DNA from 4 places in the Paracoccus sp. TD-10 genome. Region 3 is predicted to be linked to each of the others. Evidence: riboswitches for the same ligand, from Rfam matches in the RefSeq annotation. Region 3 holds a riboswitch; each other region holds the start of a gene.
What was found. Region 3 has a riboswitch for cobalamin ahead of ACNKFW_RS10100 (CbtB domain-containing protein). Riboswitches for the same ligand answer to the same signal wherever they lie in the genome.
Positions count from the first base shown of each region.

Region 1 (5,491 bases), on a different replicon from region 3:
CCCCCCAGCGCCGCTGCCGGGACCAGCCGCGCCGGGCTGGCGCCGACGGCACGGCGCAGCACATGCGGCACCACCAGCCCGACGAAGCCCACCGTGCCGGCGACCGCCGTGGCGCCGCCGATCAGCGCCGCGATGCCCGCGACCAGCATCAGCCGCAGCCGGCCCAGGTGCACACCGCTGGAGGCCGCCGCGTCCTCGCCCAGCGTCAGGGCCTCGAGCGCGGGGCGCATGGGCCAGAGCAGGGCGAAGCCCAGCAGCATGAAGGGTGCCGCGATCCAGACATGCAGCATCGAACGGTCAGCCAGCGAGCCCATCATCCAGAACACGATCTCATTGATGGCAAAGGGATTGGGCGACAGGTTCAGCACCAGCGAGGTCGCGGCCCCCGCCAGCGCCGAGATGGCGATGCCGGCCAGGATCAGCGCCAGCGTGCCGCCGCGCGGCCCGGCAAGCATCAGCACCAGCAGCACCGACAGCGCCGCGCCCGCCAGCGCCGCCAGCGGCAGGCCCAGGGGAAAGGCGGCGGAAAGCCCGGTCTGGATCGCCAGCACCGCCCCCAGCGCGGCCGAGGCGCTGGTGCCGATCAGCCCCGGCTCGGCCAGCGGGTTGCGCAGGAAGCCTTGCAGCACCGCACCCGCCATTCCCAGCGCCGCCCCGACCATCAGCCCCAGGATGGCGCGCGGCAGGCGCAATTCGCGCATCACCAACGCCAGCAGGTCGTCGCCGCCGCGAAACAGCGCGGCCAGGCTTTCACCGGGACCGATGCCGGCCGGGCCGGTCAGCAGCGAGGCCAGGAACAGCGCCGCGACCAGCGCGGAAAGCCCGGCGAAAAGCAGGCCCTGCCGGTTCATGGCGCGTCCCGCAGGGCCAGCCGCGCGTCGCGCAGCCCCGCCACGGCACGCAGGATGAAGGGAGTGCCGCAGATCCAGTCGGGGTCCGAGATGACCTCGGCCGGCCTGCCCCGGCTCAGCGCCTTCAGCGCCGGGTGGTCCAGCATCTCCTGCGCGCGGGCATGGCCCTCGTAGCGGCGGCCCTCGATCAGCAGGTCGGGATCGGCAAGCAGCAGCGATTCCAGCGCCAGCGTCCCGCCTGCCGGCAGGCCGAGTTCATCGGCGATATTGTCGAATCCGGCCAGATCCACGATCTGCCCGGCCAGGCTGTCGCGGCCGGAACTGTAGCCGTTGGCCATGTAAAGCGCCGCGCGCGGCCGCGGCCCCGGCGGCGCATCGGCCAGCCGCGCCAGGTCGGCGTCGAAACGCGCCAGCATCGCTTGGGCCTGGGCCTCGCGCCCCAGCACCTCGCCCATACGGCGGATATTGGCGCGGATGCCGGCGATGTCGGTTTCGATCGGGAACATCTCGACCGGGATCTCCAGGCGCTTGAGCAGCCGGATGGTCTCGGGCGTGGACCATGCCCCGGCCAGCACCAGATCGGGCCGCATCAGGAAGATTTCCTCGGCCAGGCCGTGGTTGAAAGGCAGCCGCGCCGCCTGATCCGCCATGGCCGAGGCGGTCGGATCCTGCGCCAGATAGGAGACCGAGACCAGCTGGCCCGGCGCCGCCAGCATCAGCGCCAGCTGGTCGGTGCAGAGGTTCATCGACAGCACCCGGCGCGGCGGCTCGGCCGCGCCGGGCTGGAAAAATCCCGGCAGGATCAGGCCGGCCAGAAGGCCGGCGACAAGGCCGAGCCGCCTTACCATTTCGCCGTCAGGCCGGCGTAAAGGGTGCGGCCCTGACCGTAATAGCCCCAGGATTCGGAATAGTCCCGGTCGAACAGGTTCACCACGCGGCCTGTCAGGCGCAGGTTTTCGGTCAGGTCATAGCCGGCGGCCAGGTTGACGGTGACGTAATCGGGCAATTCGGTGGTCGGCGGGCTGTAGTTCCTGAACCATTCCGCGTCGTAACTGCTGCCGGCATAGCGCAGATCGGCTGTGACCGAACCGCGCCCCTGCGCAATATCGGCCGTCGCGCGCAGGCCAAGCAGGTGGCGGGGCTGGCGCACGACGGGCTGGTCGTCCTCTGTGCGGGCATCCGTGTAGGTATAGGTCGCGCCCAGCCGAAGCCAGTCGGTCGCTTCATATTCCAGGTCGGCCTCGAACCCCTTGCGCTTGCTGGTGCCGTCAAGGTTTTGCGACGTGTTGCCGGTCCCGATGATCATATCCTCGACCTTGCTGGTGAAAAGCGTCACTCCCAGCGCGCCCCGCCCCGCGGCAAAGTTCCAGTCGGCGCCGATTTCCTGGCTGCGGCTGGTTTCGGGCGTCAGATCGGCATTGCCGTCATAGCTGCCCGGCGCATAGCCATAAAGTTCGAACATGGTGGGATTGACGATGGCTTTGCCGGCCGCTGCGCGCAGACGCAGGTCGCGGCCGGGCACCTGCCATGCCGCGGCGATGTTCCAGGTGGTCGCATGGCGGAAATCGTCGTTGAAATCGCGCCGCATGCCGGCCTGGACGCCGATCCCGTTGTCGAACTGTCCCTGATATTCCAGAGAGGCCGATTTCGTGTCGCGCTCGTACCGGCCGCCCGATGCAAAGGAGTTCTCGTAGATCTCGCGTTTCTTCTGCACCGCCACATTCAGCTTTTGCGCGGCATCGCGGGCATTGCCGCCATCCAGCGCCCAACTGCCGGTATATTTGAAGTTCCGCAGCCGCGAGGCGTCGCTGTAATCCGGCAGGCCGCCGTTGAAATGCGCCGTGTTCTGGTTGGCGCCAGAGACGGCAAAGCGGTTGAGCAGCCTGCCGCCGAAAGCTTCGCCTTCCAGCCACAGCGAACCATAGGTTTCGTCCCGGTCGGCGGTCAGCGGTGCGTCGACGATATAGTCGTCGGGCGAATCCACGAAAGAGACGGCCCGGTCATAACCGTATTCCTGCCAGATGCGCCTAAGCGTGAAACCGACGGTCGCGCTTTCGGTCAGATCATATGAGCCGTTCAGGCCCAGCACGCGCTGCCGGTTGAACTCGGTATCCCCGCCGGGGCTGCGCGATTCGTCCTCGCCATCGGTGCGGCGCGCCACCGCGGACAGGCTGATGCTGCCGCGCCCGTCCCCCGCCTGCACAAAGGCGCTGGCGGTGCGGGTGTCCAACCCGCCGATCTCGACCGTGCCGCCATAGCCCGGCCCCTGCGCAGAGGCGCGACGGGTGGTGATCGAGATGACGCCGGATGCGGCATTGGCGCCGTAGATGGCGGATTGCGGGCCGCGCAGCACCTCGATGCGCTCGATGTCCTCGGCCAGCATGCCGCTGAAGATATAGTCGCCGTTGCCGGGGGAATTGGCCTCGACCCCGTCGATCAGCACCAGCACGTGATTGGATTCGCCGCCGCGGATGCGGATCTTGGCCACCGTTTCGCCGGTCGAGGTGACGGAAAGTCCGGGGACCGTGCGCAAAGCGTCCTGGACGGTGATGACCCGGCGGCTTTGCAGGTCTTCGCTGGTCAGCACGGTATGGGCGCGGCCATAGGCGCTTTCGGCCACCGGCGACAGGCCGGCGGACAGGACCAGGGTGTCAAGCACGACCTGGTCCTGGACCTGCTGGCCCGTGGCGGCACAGGGCAACAGGGCGGCGGGCAGTACGGCGGCGGTTGTGGCCAGCAGCGAAAGCGGGGTTCTGAACATTCCAAAGCCTTTCCAGCGCGGGCCAGGCCCGCGATTTGCAGAAATGCCCTGTGGAAAGGCTGGCAGGCCCGACCGCAGGACGGCGATCGTCACCTCTGCGGAACGGCCGCTTTCCAGACGCGCCCCGCGCCGGAAATGGGTGATCGCCACGGCAGGTCTCCTGGCTCGCGGATCGCTGCTCGGGCCGGCCTTCCCAGGAGATCCCAGTGGCACGTTCGACCGTCGCTCACCGCTTACAGTTGCGGGGGCAGTCCCGACCTTGCCCCGGCCGCATCGCGGCCCATGGGCGCACCGGTGTTCCCTTTTGATCCGGCGCAGATCCGCCGGAACCGTAGCGGCCCTGCATTGCCGCAGCCGGGCAAGGGCTGTCAAGCGCCAATCCGGTGCCGCCGGGCGGCCGCGACAACCTGTCCTGCCGCGGAACCGCCCGCCGGCCTGCGGCATTGGATAGCGTATCCGACGAAAGGGAGGGTCAAGCCACATGGCCATGCCGCAGCTCCTGGCCGTGCTGATCCTTTGCGCGATGATGGTGCTGTTCGTCTGGGGGCGGCTGCGCTACGACGTGGTGGCGATGATCGCGCTGTTGGCCTCGCTGGTGGCGGGCACGGTCAAGCCGGACGAGGCGTTCCGCGGCTTCAGCGACGATATCGTCATCATCGTCGGCAGCGCGCTGGTGGTCAGCGCCGGCATCTCGCGCTCGGGCGTGATCGAGGCGGTGATGCGCCGGATGCTGGGGCGGTTGCGGGCCCTGCGCTGGCAGCTGCTGGTGCTGGTCGGCTCGGTCACGGGCCTGTCGGCGCTGGTCAAGAACATCGGCGCGCTGGCCATGCTGATGCCCGCCGCGCTGAAGATGGCGCGGCGCTCGGGGCATTCGCCCTCGGCCTATCTGATGCCGATGGCCTTCGGCTCGCTCCTGGGCGGGCTGATCACGCTGGTCGGCACCTCGCCCAACATCATCGTCTCGCGGGTGCGCGAGCAGATGACGGGCCAGCCCTTCACCATGTTCGACTATGCGCCGGTCGGCCTCGGGCTGTCGCTGGTGGGGCTGGTCTTTCTGCTTTTCGCCCATCGGCTGCTGCCGCGCGACCGCCGTGCCACGGCCTCGCTGAGCGAGGCGGTGAACATCAGCGACTATCACACCGAAGCCACCGTCCCCGAGGGCGCCGATATCGTCGGCATGACGGTGGGCGACTATCTGGGCGCCGTCGATGGCGAGGTGGCCGTCACCGGGCTGATCCGGGGCGACGTCCGTCGCGCGGTGACACTGCCCGACACGGTGATCCGCGTCGGCGACACGCTGCTTCTGCGCGGCGAGCCGAATGCGTTGGAACGCGCCGTGACCAAGCTGGGCATGGAACTGACCCGGCAGGATGCGGCCGCCGAGGAGGGCCTGCCTGCCGACCAGATCGGTGTGATCGAGGCGGTGATCGCGCCCGCCTCGCTGCTGGTGGGGCAAAGCGTGGGGCGGATCGCGCTTTTCGACCAGCATGGCGTGAACCTGATCGCCATCTCGCGCGCCGGGCATCGCATGACCCAGCGGCTCAGCCAGACGGTGCTGGCGGCCGGCGACGTGCTGCTGGTGCAGGGGCCGATCGACCGCCTGCCCGAGCGGATGCGGGTGCTGGGCCTCTTGCCCCTGGCCGAGCGCCATATCCGGCTGGGCGGGGTGCGCAAGCAATTGCTGCCGGTGCTGATCCTGACGGTCGCCATGGCGGCGACGGCGGCGGGGCTGGTGCCTGTCGCCATCGCCTTCTTCGCCGCCGCCGTGCTGATGATCCTGACCGGCACGATCAGCGCCGAGGAGGCTTACGAGGCCATCGAATGGCCGATCCTGGTCATGCTGGGCGCGCTGATCCCGGTCAGCGAGGCGCTGCAAAAG
Region 1 is NZ_CP182419.1:689,656-695,146, forward strand. Features, by position in the region: gene ACNKFW_RS14360 (FecCD family ABC transporter permease) at 1-851, opposite strand, end outside; gene ACNKFW_RS14365 (ABC transporter substrate-binding protein) at 848-1,699, opposite strand; gene ACNKFW_RS14370 (TonB-dependent receptor plug domain-containing protein) at 1,693-3,612, opposite strand; cobalamin riboswitch at 3,745-3,961, opposite strand; gene ACNKFW_RS14375 (SLC13 family permease) at 4,094-5,491, shown strand, end outside.
Region 1: linked by a shared signal. The riboswitch ahead of ACNKFW_RS14370 (TonB-dependent receptor plug domain-containing protein) and the one ahead of ACNKFW_RS10100 (CbtB domain-containing protein) in region 3 are both predicted to bind cobalamin.

Region 2 (5,491 bases), on a different replicon from region 3:
CTGCAACGCCGTGGCCTCGTTCAGCCGATAGGCCGCCATCAGGTCGGTGCGCCAGCTTGACGGCAGGCCGGCATCGGCATCGCCGTTCTGCGAATAGCTGGCCATGCGCTTGCCGGTATAGGTCACGCCGCCGCCCAGCGTCAGTTCCGGGCTGTAGTCATAGGTCGTCCACAGCGAGAAACTGTTGCGCGGGATCTTCACGACCTGCTTGCCGGTGGCGGGGTTCGGATAGGGATCGCCGCCGCCGCGCGGCGTACTCCAGCCGCCGTCCTTCAGCTTGACGTCCTGATAGACATAGCCGCCCCAGATGCCCCAGCGCTCGGTGAGCTGGCCGGCAAAGCCCAGCTCGATGCCCTTGGCGGTGGTATTGCCGATATTTTCGGTCTCGCCCAGGGCGTTGGTGACGCGGGCATTGTCCTTTTCGGTCCTGAACAGCGCCGCGCTCAGCTCAAGCTGATCGTTCAGCACCAGCCATTTCGTGCCGATCTCGTAATTCACGCTGCGCTCGGGATCGAGGCTGTCCAGATCGTCCGAGGCATTGCTGCCGCCGGTGCCCGCGCCTTCGCCCGCCGGGTTCGAGGAGGTGCTGGCCGAGGCATAGATCGAGCCATTGGGCACCGGCTTGTAAACCACGCCCAGCATCCCGTTCAGGAAATCGGAATCGTTGTCGTTGCTCGCGCGTGGATCATCCTCGGTCGCATGGGTGACGCTGTCGACGCTGTAATCGTCCCAGCGTAGCCCCACCGTCGCCTCCCATTGCGGGGTGAAGGTGATGGTGTCCAGCGCGTAGACGCCGCGCGACTTGGTGGTGCTGTAGCCGGTCTCGCCGCCGCGCTCGATGCTGCCGCCCCAGAACGCGCCGGGATTCGGATTCTCATAGGGCGAGGTCGGCATCGGGTCGGGATTGTTCACCGCCAGCCGGCGGGTGGCGGCGCGGGAATTGGCGATGTCCACCCCGACCGCGAAGCGATGCTCGACGCCCCAGGCCCGTGCCTCGCCCGAAAGCTGGGCGTTGAACGACACGGTCTCGTTCACCCGGTCCGAAGCCTTGGAACTGCGCGACACCAGCCCGTCGCTGCCCGAGGTCGGCGAGGTCACGACATAGGTGTTGGTGTCGCGCGCCTTGCGCAGGGCCGTGGTCAGCCGCAGGCTGTCCGAGAAGGCATGTTCGAACTTCACATAGCCCGAGGCGGATTCGAGATCGCGGAAATCGCGCGCGTGCAGGCCGTAGAAGGTATCGGGCTCGACATCGGCCGGCAGGAACGGGTCGACGCTGGTGCCCGAACCACGCCGCCATGCCGCCGGCGTGCTCGCATTGGACATCGGCACGCCGTAATCGGGCGTATCCTCGTCCTTGTAGTAATACAGCCCGGCGGTGATCTTGCTGTCGTCGGTCAGGCGATAGCTGATGCTGGGCGCCACGCCGAAGCGCCGGGACTCGACGCCGTCGCGCCCGCCCAGATCGTCGGCGTGCTGCCCCATCAGGTTCAGGCGCAGGCCGATCGCGCCGAATTCACGGTTCGAATCCAGCGTGCCGCGGACATAGTTGCCGGTGCCATAGGACAGCGCCACCTCGTCAAAGGCGCCCGGCTGCGGGGTCTTGCTGTTCAGGCTGATGGTGCCGCCGGTCGAACCGGCGCCGGAATAGACGCCGCCCGGACCCTTGCTGATCTCGATCGATTCCAGGTTGAAGGCCTCGTATTGCGTGCGCGAGGCGTTGCGCATGCCGTCGACCAGCATGTCCTGGCTGGCCTCGAAGCCGCGGATATAGGGGCGCACGCCCTGCGGCACGCCGCCCTCGCCCGCGCCCAGGGTGACGCCCGGCGTTGTGCGCAGCACGTCCGCGACCGAGGTCTGGCCGCGCTCCTCGATCTGGCGCGCGGTGACGACGGTCACGGTCTTGGGCGTGTCGAGCAGCGGCGCGGTGGCCTTGTCCGAGGCGCTCTCGGTGACCTTGTAGCTGGTCTCGGCCTCGTTGCCCTGCTGGCGGCGGATGACCACCGTGTCCAGGGTTACGGTATCCTGCGCCTGGGCGGGGCCGGCCACGCCGGCCGAGATGGCCAGCACGGGCAGCAAGCCCAGGGTCGGCAGCAATTGCGCGGCTGACCCCGAGGCAGGCGGTTTGGGATGGGTTTTGTTCATGGGTTGATCCCGGCACGAAAGATGAGTCGCAACCGCCTCAAGGCGGAAACGACAGGAAGGTGCTGGCTCATCAATGGCTTGCGCGTTCGCGCAGCGGAAAGCGGGGTGAAACCGCGGTCCGGCTGCGCTTGATCAACGCAAGAGGACAAATTGTCATACCTTGTCAAACGACGCAGCGTCATTTCCCGGCTCCGCAACCTCGCCTGTTGCCATAATCCAACAGTCTGCCGGGTGCTGCGCCCGCGCCATGGCCCGTCATCGCCGCCGCCGGCAGCATATCCAGCCCCTGCCCGCGATCCCGGCGACCCACCAGATGTTCTAAGAACAGTGCCATCGCCCACTAAATCTGGATTGACCCGGCCTGTGACCCGTGGCTAACTGCGGGGGTCATGGTTGCCCTGGGGCCGACTCGGGGATGAAAAGGGAAGCCGGTGAAAAGCCGGCACTGCCCCCGCAGCTGTAAGCGGCGAGCGACGCTGGAATGCCACTGGAGCCCAGGCTCCGGGAAGGCCGGCCGAGCCGAGACCCGCAAGTCAGAAGACCTGCCATGGCGCGAAAGAACGAAACCGTGCGGCGGGCGCGGGGCTGGAACAGGGTCCGGTGGCATGTCCATCGGCCCGGCCCTCTCTTGCCGACAGAACAGAAGGAGCCGGGCCATGCCCATCACCGTTTACTCCAAGCCCGCCTGCGTGCAATGCACCGCCACCACGCGGGCGCTCGACGCGCGCGGCCTGGCTTATCGGCTGGTCGACCTGACCGAGGACGAGGCGGCGATGGAGCTGGTCGCCTCGCTGGGCTATCGTCAGGCCCCGGTGGTCGTCGCCGGCGATGCGCATTGGGCGGGCTTCCGGCCCGACATGATCGGCCGGCTGTCCTGACCGGCGCCATGGGCGGGCTGGTCTATTATTCCTCGGCCTCGGGGAACACCGCGCGCTTCGTCGCGCGGCTGGGGCTGGCGGCCGGGCGCATTCCGGTCTCGCCGCGCGACGCGCTGCCGCAGCCCGCGGCGCCCTATGTGCTGATCTGCCCGACCTATGCCGATGGCGAGGGACGCGGCGCGGTGCCGAAACAGGTGATCCGTTTTCTGAACGATCCCGCCCGCCGCGGCCTGCTGCGCGGCGTGATCGGCAGCGGCAACCGCAATTTCGGCACCGCCTTCGCCCTGTCGGCCAGGGTGATCGCCGCAAAATGCAACGTGCCCGTGCTTTACCGCTTCGAGCTGGCGGGCGACGACAATGATCTTTCCCGCGTCCGGGCGGGGCTTGAGAAATTCTGGGGGACGGAATGCTTGACGATGGCGTAAAGGCCGAGCTGGACTATCACGCGCTGAACGCGATGCTGAACCTTTACGACGGCGAGGGCCGCATCCGCTTCGACGCGGATCGCAAGGCCGCGCGGCAGTATTTCCTGCAGCATGTCAACCAGAACACCGTCTTCTTCCACTCGCTGGACGAGAAGCTGGGCTATCTGGTGGACGAGGGCTATTACGAGGCCGAAGTCCTGGAGCAGTATCCGCGCGAGTTCCTGCACCGGATCTGGGACGCGGCCTATGCGCGGAAGTTCCGCTTTCCGACCTTCCTGGGCGCCTTCAAGTATTATACCAGCTACACGCTGAAGACCCGCGACGGGCGGCGCTATCTGGAACGCTACGAGGACCGGGTGGTCATGGTCGCGCTGGCCTTAGCGCGCGGCGACGAGGATCTCGCCATGCGCTTCATGGAGGAAATCCTGTCGGGCCGCTTCCAGCCGGCGACGCCGACCTTCCTGAACGCCGGCAAGAAGTCGCGGGGCGAGCTGATCTCGTGCTTCCTCTTGCGGCTGGAGGACAACATGGAGAGCATCGGCCGCGGCATCAATTCGGCGCTGCAGCTTTCCAAGCGCGGCGGCGGCGTCGCCCTGATGCTGACCAACCTGCGCGAGGCCGGCGCGCCGATCAAGGGGATCGAGAACCAGTCCTCGGGCGTCATCCCGGTAATGAAACTGCTGGAGGACAGCTTTTCCTATGCCAACCAGCTGGGCGCGCGGCAGGGCGCCGGCGCGGTCTACCTGAACGCGCATCACCCCGACATCCTGCGCTTCCTCGACACCAAGCGCGAGAATGCCGACGAGAAGATCCGCATCAAGACGCTGTCGCTCGGCGTGGTCATCCCCGACGTGACCTTCGAGCTCGCCAAGCGCAACGAGGACATGTATCTGTTCTCGCCCCATGACGTGGAGCGGGTCTACGGCCTGCCCTTCTCGGAGATTTCCGTCACCGAGAAATATGCCGAGATGGTCGACGACAAGCGCATCAGGAAGAAGAAGATCAATGCCCGCGCCTTCTTCCAGACCCTGGCCGAGATCCAGTTCGAGAGCGGCTATCCCTATATCATGTTCGAGGACACGGTGAACCGCGCCAACCCGGTCGCCGGCCGCATCAGCATGTCGAACCTGTGCAGCGAGATCCTGCAGGTGAACGAGGCGAGCACGTTCAACGAAGATCTGAGCTATTCCCATTTGGGCACTGATATTTCATGCAATCTCGGCTCGCTGAACATCGCCGCGACCATGGACGGGCCGGATTTCGGCGCGACCGTCGAGGTGGCGATCCGGGCGCTGACCGCGGTGTCGGAAATGTCGGCGATCGAGGCCGTGCCCTCGATCCGGCGCGGCAATGACGAGGCGCATGCCGTGGGCCTGGGCCAGATGAACCTGCACGGCTTCCTGGCGCGCGAGCGCATCCATTACGGCAGCCCCGAGGGGATCGAGTTCACCAGCGTCTATTTCGCCGCCGTCGCCTATCACGCCATCCGCGCCTCGAACGGGCTTGCGCAGGAAAAGGGCCGGACCTTCAAGGATTTCGAGACGTCGAAATATGCCGACGGCTCGTTCTTCGACAAATACGTCACGCGCGACTGGCTGCCCTCGCTGCCCGAGGTTGCGCGGGTCTTCGCGGGCATCAGCCTGCCCACCCGCGAGGATTGGGCCATGCTGCGGGAATCGGTGATGCGGCACGGGCTTTACAACCGTAACCTGCAGGCGGTGCCGCCGACGGGCTCGATCAGCTACATCAACAACTCGACCAGCTCGATCCATCCCATCGTCGCCAAGATCGAGATCCGCAAGGAAGGCAAGATCGGCCGGGTCTATTACCCCGCGCCCTTCATGGACAACGACAACCTGGACTATTACCGCGACGCCTACGAGATCGGCCCCGAGGCGATCATCGACACCTATGCGGCGGCGACCGAGCATGTCGACCAGGGCCTGTCGCTGACGCTGTTCTTCCCGGCCGAGGCCACCACGCGCGACATCAACCGCGCCCAGATCCATGCCTGGAAGAAAGGCATCAAGACGATCTATTACATCC
Region 2 is NZ_CP182419.1:698,930-704,420, reverse strand. Features, by position in the region: gene ACNKFW_RS14410 (TonB-dependent receptor) at 1-2,142, opposite strand, end outside; cobalamin riboswitch at 2,516-2,707, shown strand; gene nrdH (glutaredoxin-like protein NrdH) at 2,799-3,020, shown strand; gene nrdI (class Ib ribonucleoside-diphosphate reductase assembly flavoprotein NrdI) at 3,029-3,445, shown strand; gene nrdE (class 1b ribonucleoside-diphosphate reductase subunit alpha) at 3,427-5,491, shown strand, end outside.
Region 2: linked by a shared signal. The riboswitch ahead of nrdH (glutaredoxin-like protein NrdH) and the one ahead of ACNKFW_RS10100 (CbtB domain-containing protein) in region 3 are both predicted to bind cobalamin.

Region 3 (5,491 bases):
TCGGGGACCGGGGCGTCGCGGAAATGCCGCACGTCGCGGCGCCAGCGCAGGATGCGCTGCAAGGCGGCCTTGTCCTCGGCGCCGAACTCCATCACGGCGCCGCGCAGATCGCGCTGTCGGGCAGGCCCGCGGCCCCGGCGCGGATGCCCACCGGCCGGTCGGGCACGGTCAGCTCGACGGCAAGCGGCCGGCCGGAGACGGTCAGCGGGCGGTGGTCGTTCGAGTTCAGCTCGACCCGCAGCCGGTCTCCGGGCCCCAGCGCGTCGAGGTGATGGGCCGGGCCGTAGAGCCGGGCGATCTTGGCGCCGTTGAGGTAAAGATGCGCATGGCCCTCGCCCCGGCGGTCGGCCAGCCCGGCATGTTCGGGGGCAAAGCAGAAGCCCTCGGCCTCGATGAACAGGTTCCAGCCCGCAGTGCTGTCGGGCTCCAGCCGGGCCGCGGCGGTGGCGCTGCCGGCGGGCAGGTCGATGGGCGCGCCGTGGTCATGCGCCGCGGCTTGGGCGCCATGGCCATGCGCGCCGTGGTCGTGGCCGTCCAGCGTGATGCCGTTGGCGGCGGCGATGACGAAGCCCATGCCGCCGCCGAAGACCAGGCCGATCAGCAGCATCGGGATCGAGCGATCCATGTCTTTTCCCCGTTTCATGGAACAGCCGGGCGCGGCAGGCACGCCCGGCCGGAAGGGTTGCGGCGCCGATCAGGCGGCCTGCGGCACCGGTGCGCCTTGGCCTTCGCGCTGCCAGAACCAGCCGGCCAGCAGGCCGAGCAGGGCCCAGGCCATCGCGCCCGCCCCCAGCGCCCGGCCGGCGAATTCCGCCGAAAGCTCGGGCGGGACCGGGCCGGCATAGCTGTCGGGCTGCGGCGCGCCGATCAGATGCGGCGCCAGGATCAGCACGATGGCCGCGCCCCAGGCCGCCCAGCCCTTGCCGAAGGCGACCAGCCACAGCGCGAGCCCGGTGGTGGCGGCGGTGCCCAGCCACCAGATCGCGCGGAGCTGCACATCGGCGGCGGCGACGCCCGGCACTTCCGGGGCCAGGCCGAAGGCGGGGGCGAGCTGCATGGTCAGATAGCCGGCCAGGCCCCAAAGCAGCCCCTGCCGCGCCGTGACCGCGTTGCCCCGCGATTCGGAAACCGCCATCAGCGCCACCAGCATCAGCCCGTAGCCGGCATAGACCATCATGGTGAACAGGACCGAAAGCAGGTTGCGGGTCCATTCGAAGGATCCCAGATCCTGATGCGCGCTGACGGCTTCGGCGCCGAAATGCGCCAGTTGGCCGGATTCATACAGTTCGGCATGCAGCAGCACGGGCTGCACGAACCAAAGCTGCAACAGGGCGGCAATCAGCCCCGTTGCAGCGCCAGCGATCAATCCGCTGGTCAGAATGCGCGAGAACATCAGTGGCAGGGGAAGCCGGTGGCGTGACGCACGTCATGGGCGGCGTCATGCAGGGTCTCGGCCTGCACCAGCCCGGACATGAAGATCAGCCCGAAGCCGATCGCGAAGGCGGCGATGGCGGGAAACAGCACCGAGGCGCGGCTGGCCCCTGCGGCGGTCATGGGTTTTGCGGTCATCTGCGACCCTTTCCTTATGTCGTCCAACCCGACGACGTTGCGGTTCCATGCATCGGCAGGTCTCCTGGCTTGCGGGTCACGGCAGACGCCCGCCTTCCCGGCCGGATGGCCAGTGGCGCGATGGGCGTCCGCTCTCCGCTTACAGTCGCGGGGGCGGCTGCGGATTTGGTCCTGAATGCCCAGGGCCGCACCGCATTCCCTTTTGGCCCCGGAAAGGGGCACCGATACACGCTCATGTTACCTGCGATGGCGCGGCGGCGGCAAGCGGAATCGGGGGGAAGCTGCGGCGGGGTCGGAGAGCGGGCGACGGGTCGGCGGGCGGCGCTGCCGCATGGGTATTTGGAGAACGAAGAAGATGGCGGGGGATCGGGCTGGCGGAATCGCCGGGTGGCGGGTAGGCCGTGCCAATCAGGGTTCCGGCGGCCAGTCCAGGTCGACCCAGACCAGCCGGTGCGCGGAAGCCGCCAGCGCGGCCTCGGCCAGCGGACCCTCGGCCGGCCAGAACACGCCCGAGCCCAGCACGGCCAGCCCTTTCGCGGGCAGGACGTAATCCACGCGCAGGTTGCCCGGCGGCTTGTCGTCCGGCCAGTCGCCGGTATCCAGCGCCGGATCGCCCTTGTGGCTGCCGTTCACGCCGCCTTTGGCCGCGGTGCCGCCGGCGCTGCGAGGCAGGGGGTCGGTGACATGCGCCATGATCCGGGCCAGCGCCTCGGGCCGGCCCTCGCTGTCCAGGGGGTCGAGGTTCAGGTTGCCGGCCAGTACGAAGGGGCCGTCGGGCAGGTGATGCAGCCAGAAGGCCAGCTCGTCATGGTTGCGCCGGCCGTTCAGATCCTCGGGTCCGTCGAAGACCGGCGGCGTCGCGGACATGGCGAGCAGGTGCAGCGGCCGGCCGGCGACCGTGACCACCGCGTCCCAATGCGCGGTCGAGGACAGGCGGCGGATCGCCGCCGCTTCCTCGGGCAGCGGCGGCATCAGGTGGCCGGGCAGGTCGCGCCACAGGAAGGCCGTGTAATCCGTCACCGGCCCGATCGGGTGGCGCGACAGGATCGCCATGCCGCCCTGGCCGGAGAAGGTGCCGAAGCCCTGCGCATCGTCGGCGCTGCCCAGCCGCCCGTCGGCGTTCAGGTCCAGCCCTGTCGCCATGCCGGAATTCGGCCGGGTGGCGAAGCGGTGCGGATAGTCCAGCCCGGCCTCGGCCAGCCTTGCGGCAAAGGCGTCCAGCGCCCGGCCGTCGTGGTCCCAGTCGAAATGCGTCAGCAGCAGGATGTCGGGGCGGGTTTCCGCCAGCACCTGCACCACCGCCTCGATCTGAGCGTCCTTGCGGCCCAGGTCGCGCAACAAAAGCCCCGGCCCGTCGCGCGACAGGTCGGGGCTGTAGGTCGCGATCCGCAGCGGATCGGCATGGGCGGCCAGGCCCAGGATGGCAAGCAGGGCCGCCCCGGCCAGCGGCCTTACACCCAAGGCCGGCTCTGGGCCATCTGCGCCTCGTAGGCGTCGATGGCGGGGGCCTTTTCCATGGTCAGGCCGATGTCGTCCAGCCCGTTCAGCAGGCAATGGCGGCGGAACGGGTCCAGTTCGAAGGGGAAGCTCTGCCCGTCCGAGGTGGTCACGGTCAGGTTTTCCAGGTCCACGGTCATGCGGGCATTGGCGCCCTTTTTCGCGTCCTCCATCAGCACATCCACCACCTCTTGCGGCATGACGATAGGCAGGATGCCGTTCTTGAAGCAGTTGTTGTAGAAGATGTCGGCGAAGCTGGTGGAGATCACGCAGCGGATGCCGAAATCCAGCAGCGCCCAGGGCGCATGCTCGCGCGAGGAGCCGCAGCCGAAATTGTCGCCGGCGACGATGATCTGTGCCTCGCGGTAAGCCGGCTGGTTCAGCACGAAATCCGGGATCTCGTTGCCCTCGGCGTCATAGCGCATCTCGTCGAACAGGTTCTTGCCCAGACCCGAGCGGTGGATCGTCTTCAGGAACTGTTTCGGGATGATCATGTCGGTGTCGATATTGACCAGCGGCATGGGCGCCGCGATGCCGGTCAGGGTGGTGAACTTGTCCATGTCGTGATCCTCGCAGAATTGACTTGGGCCGCCGTGGCCCGTTAACCGAGACCCGTCCGGCGCCTTGCGGCATGGAAAGGGCTTCGCTGATGTTTTTCGGGTTTTCCAGCTTTGCGGCCCTGCGCGCCTGCATCGCGCGCGACTGGAGGCCGCAGATCGGAGACCCCGAGATCACCGGCTGGCTGACGGTGCTCTCGTATCTGATATGCTTCGTGCTGGCCGTCATGGTGCTGCGCCGCCGTCCGGCCGGCGCTGCGCGCGGGCTGTGGCTGACGACCGCCGGGCTGATGGCCTTCCTGGGGCTGAACAAGCAGCTTGACCTGCAGACCGCGCTGACGGCTGCCGGGCGCTGCATGGCGCGGGCGCAGGGCTGGTACGACGACCGCCATCTGGTGCAGCTGGCCTTCGTCGCCGGGCTGGTGCTGGGCGTGGCGATCGCGCTGGCCTGGGCGACGAACACCCTGCGCGGGCGCATGCGCCGCAACGGCCTTGCCCTGGCGGGGCTGGCTTTGCTGTGCGGCTTCGTGCTGGTGCGCGCGGTGGGCTTTCATCATGTGGACAGGCTCCTCAGCCTGGACTTCGCGAAGCTCGGGCTCAATTTCTGGTTCGAGAACGCCGGGCTGGTGCTGATCGCGATCAACGCCCTGATGCTTCTGCGGCGGGGCCGCTAGGGGCCCCGCCCGAAGCATCAGACGGTTTCCGCCAGCAGTTCGCGCACATCGGTCAGGTGGCCCTTGATGCCCGCCGCCGCCGCCATGACCGGCGACATCAGGTGGGTGCGGCCGCCGCGGCCCATGCGGCCCTCGAAATTGCGGTTCGAGGTCGCGGCGCAGCGTTCGCCGGGCGCCAGCTGGTCGGGGTTCATGCCCAGGCACATCGAGCAGCCGGCCAGCCGCCATTCGAAGCCGGCGTCGATGAAGATCTTGTCCAGACCCTCCTCTTCGGCCTGCATTCTGACCAGGCCCGAGCCCGGCACGACCATGCCGCGCACGCCCGGCGCCAGCTTGTGGCCCTTGAGGATGCCGGCGGCGGCGCGCAGATCCTCGATCCGGCCATTGGTGCAGGAACCGATGAAGACCGCGTCGATCTTGATCTGGTTCAGCGGCGTGCCCGGCTTCAGGCCCATGTAGTCGAGGCTGCGGCGCGCGGCCTCGACCTTGCCGCCCTCGAAATCCTCGGGGGCGGGGACCGTGCCGGTGATCGGCAGCACGTCCTCGGGCGAGGTGCCCCAGGTCACGACCGGGGCGATGTCCTCGCCGCGTATGGTGACGACCTTGTCCCAATGCGCGCCCTCGTCGCTGAACAGCGTCTTCCACCAGCTGACCGCGGCCTCCCAGGCGGCGCCTTTCGGGGCGTGCGGGCGGCCCTTGCAATAGTCGAAGGTCTTTTCGTCCGGGGCGATCAGGCCGGCGCGGGCGCCACCCTCGATGGCCATGTTGCAGACGGTCATGCGGCCTTCCATCGACAACTCGCGGATCGCCTCGCCGCAATATTCGATGACATAGCCGGTGCCGCCCGCGGTGCCGGTCTTGCCGATCACCGCCAGCGTGATGTCCTTGGCGGTGACGCCGGGACGGAGCTTGCCGGTGATTTCCACCTTCATGTTCTTGGATTTCTTCTGGATCAGCGTCTGGGTGGCCAGGACGTGTTCCACTTCCGAGGTGCCGATGCCATGCGCCAGCGCGCCGAAGGCGCCATGCGTCGCGGTATGGCTGTCGCCGCAGACCACCGTCATGCCGGGCAGGGTCCAGCCCTGTTCCGGCCCGACGATATGCACGATGCCCTGGCGGATGTCGTTCATCGGATAATAGTTCAGCCCGAATTCGCGGGCGTTCTTGTCCAGTTCGGCGACCTGGATGCGACCC
Region 3 is NZ_CP182418.1:2,032,091-2,037,581, reverse strand. Features, by position in the region: gene bluB (5,6-dimethylbenzimidazole synthase) at 1-92, opposite strand, end outside; gene ACNKFW_RS10110 (hypothetical protein) at 92-625, opposite strand; gene ACNKFW_RS10105 (CbtA family protein) at 695-1,393, opposite strand; gene ACNKFW_RS10100 (CbtB domain-containing protein) at 1,393-1,569, opposite strand; cobalamin riboswitch at 1,606-1,810, opposite strand; gene ACNKFW_RS10095 (endonuclease/exonuclease/phosphatase family protein) at 1,978-3,030, opposite strand; gene leuD (3-isopropylmalate dehydratase small subunit) at 3,021-3,626, opposite strand; gene ACNKFW_RS10085 (hypothetical protein) at 3,716-4,297, shown strand; gene leuC (3-isopropylmalate dehydratase large subunit) at 4,315-5,491, opposite strand, start outside.

Region 4 (5,491 bases), on a different replicon from region 3:
CGCACCAGCTTGCGGCAGGCCTCGGCCGAGGACAGCTGCGTGCCCATGTAGAGATGCAAGACCGTGCCGCCGGTGTATTTGCGCTGCAGCGCCTCTTGCCGTTCCAGCGCCTCGAACGGGTCGTCGGTAAAGCCGACCGGAAGCTGGCTCGAGTTTGTGTAGTAAGGCTCGTGTTCGGTGCCGGCCTGGAGAATGCCGGGGAAACGCTTGCGGTCCTCCTTGGCGAAGCGATAGGTGGTGCCCTCTGCCGGCGTCGCCTCCAAGTTATAGAGATGTCCGGTCTGTTCCTGGAAGGCGGTGATGCGCGCCCGCAGATGGTCGAGCAGCCGCAGCGCGAAGCCATGGCCCCAGCTCGTGGTGATGTCATGTGCATCGTCGGTGAAGTTGCGGATCATCTCGTTGATGCCGTTCACGCCCAGGGTCGAAAAATGGTTGCGCAGCGTGCCCAGGTAGCGCCGGCTATAGGGAAACAGCCCGTCGTCCATCAGCCGCTGGATCACCCGGCGCTTGATCTCCAGGCTGTCGCGGCCCAGGTCGAGCAATTCGTCCAGGCGACGCCGGAGCCCGGCCTCGTTGCCCTTGTGCAGATGGCCCAGCCGCGCGCAGTTGACGGTGACGACGCCCAGCGAGCCGGTCTGCTCGGCGCTGCCGAACAGGCCGTTGCCGCGTTTCAGCAGCTCGGTCAGGTCCAGTTGCAGCCGGCAGCACATGGACCGCACCATGTTCGGCTTGAGGTCCGAGTTCAGGAAGTTCTGGAAATAGGGCAGGCCGTATTTCGCCGTCATCGCGAACAGCAGCTTGGCGTTCTCGCTGTCCCAGGGAAAGTCCGGCGTGATGTTGTAGGTCGGGATCGGAAAGGTGAAGACCCGGCCCTTTTCGTCGCCGCGCGTCATCACCTCGATATAGGCGCGGTTGATCATGTCCATCTCGGCCTGCAAGGCGCCATAGGTGAAATTCATTGGCTGACCGCCGATCACGGGCACCTGGTCGCGCAGATCCTCGGGGCAGACCCAGTCGAAGGTCAGGTTGGTGAACGGGGTCTGCGTGCCCCAGCGCGAGGGGACGTTGAGGTTGAAGATCAGCTCCTGCATGGCCTGCCGCACCTCGGCATAGCCCAAGCCATCCTTGCGGATGAAGGGGGCCATATAGGTGTCGAAGGAACTGAAGGCCTGCGCGCCGGCCCATTCGTTTTGCAGCGTTCCCAGGAAGTTCACGATCTGGCCGATGGCGCTGGACAGGCGTTTCGGCGGCCCGGCCTCGACCTTGCCGGGGACGCCGTTGAAGCCCTCGGTCAGCAAGGTGCGCAGCGACCAGCCGGCGCAATAGCCGGCCAGCATGTCGAGGTCGTGGATATGCAGGTCGCCCCGGCGGTGCGCCTCGCCCACGGCAAGCGGATAGACATGCGACAGCCAGTAGTTGGCCACCACCTTGCCCGAGACGTTCAGGATCAGCCCGCCGAGCGAATAGTCCTGGTTGGCGTTGGCATTCACCCGCCAATCGGCACGGTCCAAGTATTCGTTGACCGACGAGGCGACATCGACGGCGACATCCCTTGCCGGCGCGGCGGGCGGGGGCGTAAGCGGCGCCGGCATCAACGCGCCCTCCCTTGCCTGCGGCTTGCTGCCGCCCTTGCGGTGCTGCGGACGGCGACGCCGGCCTCGGCAGGTCTGGTGGTGAAGAATGGCCGCATCTGTTCCCCGTGCTGCTGTGGGCGGGGCAGGCCAGGACGCATGGAGCCCTGCGGCGACAAGGCCGCATTGCCAGGCGCACCGCCGGGACACCCCGCCCGTGGTTCATCGTCATCGTCACGGCAGGTCTCCTGGCTCGCAGGTCGCGGCCCTTGCCGGCCTTCCCAATGCCGTGCGGCACCAGTGGCGTGATCCGGCGCAGGCTCGCTGCTTACAGTTGCGGGGGCAGCGCCGGCCTTGCTCCGAAAGGCGCACCGGCTTCCCTCTTCGCTTTCGGGCCGGATCGACCCGAAAGAACCGTGATGCCTACATATAGGGATTAAGGCGCCGTATCCGTCAAGATGTTGTATTGACCTGCGACACTTTGTCCAAGAGAGGAAGTCAGACCGCTCACAACAACGGGTGCAGCGGACCTGAAGCAGGCCGATACGGTTTTGTACATGCAAATTTTCTGCTTGTGGTAGAGCGTCGTACAATTCGGAACCGGCCAGTCCAGGCCCGATGGATCAGCAGGCTCTTAGAGAAGATGAATGCCCCGATCCTTGTCGGGGCATTCGTTCGCATCAGAAGGTCATCTTCAGGCCGATACCCAGCTCGCGTGGCTCGACCACGGTGGCCTCGAAGCCGCCGATCGAGCGGCTGGCCCGCAGATAGGTCACCGAGCGGTCGTCGAACAGGTTGTTGACATAGGCGAAGGCCTGCAGGTTCTCGCGCGGTTGCCAAGTCAGCCGGGCATTGGCCACGGTATAGGAATCGACCCAGGTGTCGCGGTCCTCGTTGTCGTCGGAATAATAGCCGTCGGTATGGCGCAGCTGGCCGCTGAGCCGCCATTCCGGGGTGATGTCCCAATCGGCCGCCAGCGAAAGCGTATAGTCCGGGGACCGGCCGAAGCGATGGCCCTGGTAATCCGCCGCCGCGCTGGTGAAGCGGCTGATCTCGGTATGCAACAGGCCCAGCCCCGCCTTGACCCGCAGATTGTCGCGCAGCAGATAGTCCATCCCCAGTTCCAGGCCATAGGACTTGGCGCGCTCGGCATTGACGGTGATCGAACTGCCGATGTTCTCGGGCAGGCTGGTCACGACATAGCGCTGCGCATCATGGAGCTGGGTGTAGAACAGGTTGCCGGTCAGTTCCAGCCGGTCGTCGAGCAACCGGGTGCGGCCGAAGATCTCGTAGTTCCACGAGGTCTCGGCGTCGAAGGGCACGTATTCCCCGCTGGTCAGGTTCAGCGTCACCCCGCCTGGGTTGTAACCCTTGCTGATCATGGCGCCGATGCGGGTCGATGCGTCCAGGTCATAGGCCAGCGCGATCCTGGGCAGCCAGGCGTCGAAGCTTTCGTCGTAATCCAGCACGTTCGGGGTAAAGCTCGACACGCCGCGCCGGGTGATGTCGTCGCGCTGATAGCGCAGCCCGCCGGTCAGGCTCCAGCGGTCGGCAAGGCGCCAGGTGGTTTCGGCGAATATCCCCAGGCTGTCCTTGCGGTCGTCATAGGTGGTGGTGCCGCGGTAATCCAGAAGCTCGTCCGAATCGGTGCGCGAGACGAACAGTCCCGCTACGCCGCTGAACTGGTCTTCGGGCGTCCCGAAGGTTACGCGCGTCTCGTTCGAGGTCACGTCCTGATCCAGGATCGCTGTGCCCGCGCTGACCGGCTCGGTCGAGCGTTTGACCCAGATGTCGGAATATTGCAGCTGGTTGAACAACGTCCAGCCATTGCCGAATTCATAGCTGACATCAAGGATGGTGGTGTTCGTGCGCAGCCGCCAGCTGGGATTCGAGGCGGTGGCGCTTTCCAGATCCTCATAGGGCTCGGTCGCGGCTTCCCAGTTCGGCCGGTTGGTCAGGCTGTGCGAGAAGGTCAGCTTGCCCTCGAGCCCCGGGATCTCCTGCGGCTGCCACAGCAGCTTGGCGCGGATGGTGCGGGATTCATGATTCTGGTCGGTCGAGCCCACCGCGAAGGCGGGGTTGGTATAGTCGATGTAATTGTCGCGCGCCCAGTAGTCGACGGCGATGCGCCCGGCCAGATCCTCGGACAAGGGCCCCGAGGCCATCAGGCTGGCGCGGCGGCGGCTGTGGCTGCCATATTCCAGCTGCGCGGCGCCCTCGGGCTGGAAAGTCGGATCCTTGGTCTTGACGATGATCGCCCCGGCGATCGAGTTTGCGCCCTGGGTCGCGGTCTGCGGGCCGCGAAAGACCTCGATCGACTCGACGTCCCAAAGCGCCTGGCTGCCCCAGACGATCTCGTTATAGCCCAGATAATGCCCGTCCAGATTGAAGGCCAGCCGCGGGGCCGTGCCGCCGAAGAAGGCCACCGCGCCGGAATTCGGACCCTCGCTGTCCTGCCCGCGGATGATGGGGGCGCCGCCTTGGCCGCCCGAGGCGACATAGGTCACGTTGGCGATGCCCGTCGCCGCATCGGCGATGCTGTCCTGCCCGCCGCTCTCCTCAAGGTCGCGCGTGGTCAGGACCGCCACCGAAGAGGCGGTATCCTTGATGCTGCGCGCCTGCTTTTCGCCGGTCAGGACGATTTCGTCCAGCCGCAGCGTCTCGGCCATGCCCTGATTGTCCTGAGCCAGCGCGGGGGCCGTGGCCAATGCCAGCATGGCGACCGTGCCAAGCAGCACCGGGATTTTACGTCCATTCATCTCCAAACCCTATCCAGATCTACTGCGGGCTGGCGAATGCTGGCTGCCATTTGCGATTCCGTTCCGCCGGCGGGAAACCGCCGAGCGACGGCGCCGGGTTAACCGGTTGACAAGGCTTGGGGCAAGGGGCACCGCCGCCTGGGAATCCAGGGCGTGACCCCTGCGCCACAACCTGCGCCGCGGGGTCACTTTACACCCAACTGTGGTTGTGCAACAGTAATCCGATAAAAAAAGTAAGACACCGTGCGTTCAGCCCTCCGCCAGTCGTCACGGTCGGGATTTCGGCGGAGCGGACATGGTCCTCCCTATCAAGGAAGATTTGCCCACCCTTCGTCAGTGGATTGCGAAAGGAGATTGCTGTGGCAGATCACGCTCTGGACTGGCAGGCCCGCTGCCCGTTCTGGCCCCGGGACGTTGCTGACCGTTACCGCGAGGCCGGGATCTGGCGATACGAGACATTCTTCGACCTTCTGGCGCGGCAAGCCGGGCGGCTGGGTCGGCGGATCGCCCTGATCGACGGTGCGCGGCAGATCGGTTACGACCGGTTGCACCGCGATGCGCTGGCATTGGCGGGCGGGCTTTCGGCGCTGGGGCTGGTCCGCGGCGACCGGGTGGTGGTGCAATTCCCCAATTGCGGGGAATTCGTCACGCTGTTCTTCGCGCTCTGCCGGCTGGGCGTCGTGCCGGTGCTGGCCTTGCCCGGGCATCGCGACCTTGAGCTTGGCCAGTTTGCCGATTTCACCGGCGCCCGCGCGATCCTGACGGCGCAGGAGCCCGGGGGGTATGACATGGTGGCGCTGGCCCGGCGGGTGCAGGCCAAGGTTCCCTCGGTCCGGCATGTGGTGGTGCTGGGCGACAGCCGGGACGCGACGCCCTTCGACAGCCTGTTCCGTCCCGATCTCCCGTTGCCGGCCGGTCCCAATGCCGAGGACGTGGCCTGCTTCCAGATCTCGGGCGGGACGACCGGCGTGCCCAAGCTGATCCCGCGCCGGCACATGGAATATCTTTACAACATCCGCATGGCGGTGGCGGCCAGCGGGCTGGACGGCGATACGCGCTATCTGTGCGTGCTGCCGATGATGCACAACTTCCCGATGGCCTGCCCGGGTTTCCTGGGCACGCTGCAGGCCGGGGGCACGGTGGTCGTCGCACCCGAACCCG
Region 4 is NZ_CP182420.1:291,791-297,281, reverse strand. Features, by position in the region: gene ACNKFW_RS20180 (ribonucleoside triphosphate reductase) at 1-1,592, opposite strand, end outside; cobalamin riboswitch at 1,792-2,005, opposite strand; gene ACNKFW_RS20175 (TonB-dependent receptor) at 2,252-4,330, opposite strand; gene ACNKFW_RS20170 ((2,3-dihydroxybenzoyl)adenylate synthase) at 4,690-5,491, shown strand, end outside.
Region 4: linked by a shared signal. The riboswitch ahead of ACNKFW_RS20180 (ribonucleoside triphosphate reductase) and the one ahead of ACNKFW_RS10100 (CbtB domain-containing protein) in region 3 are both predicted to bind cobalamin.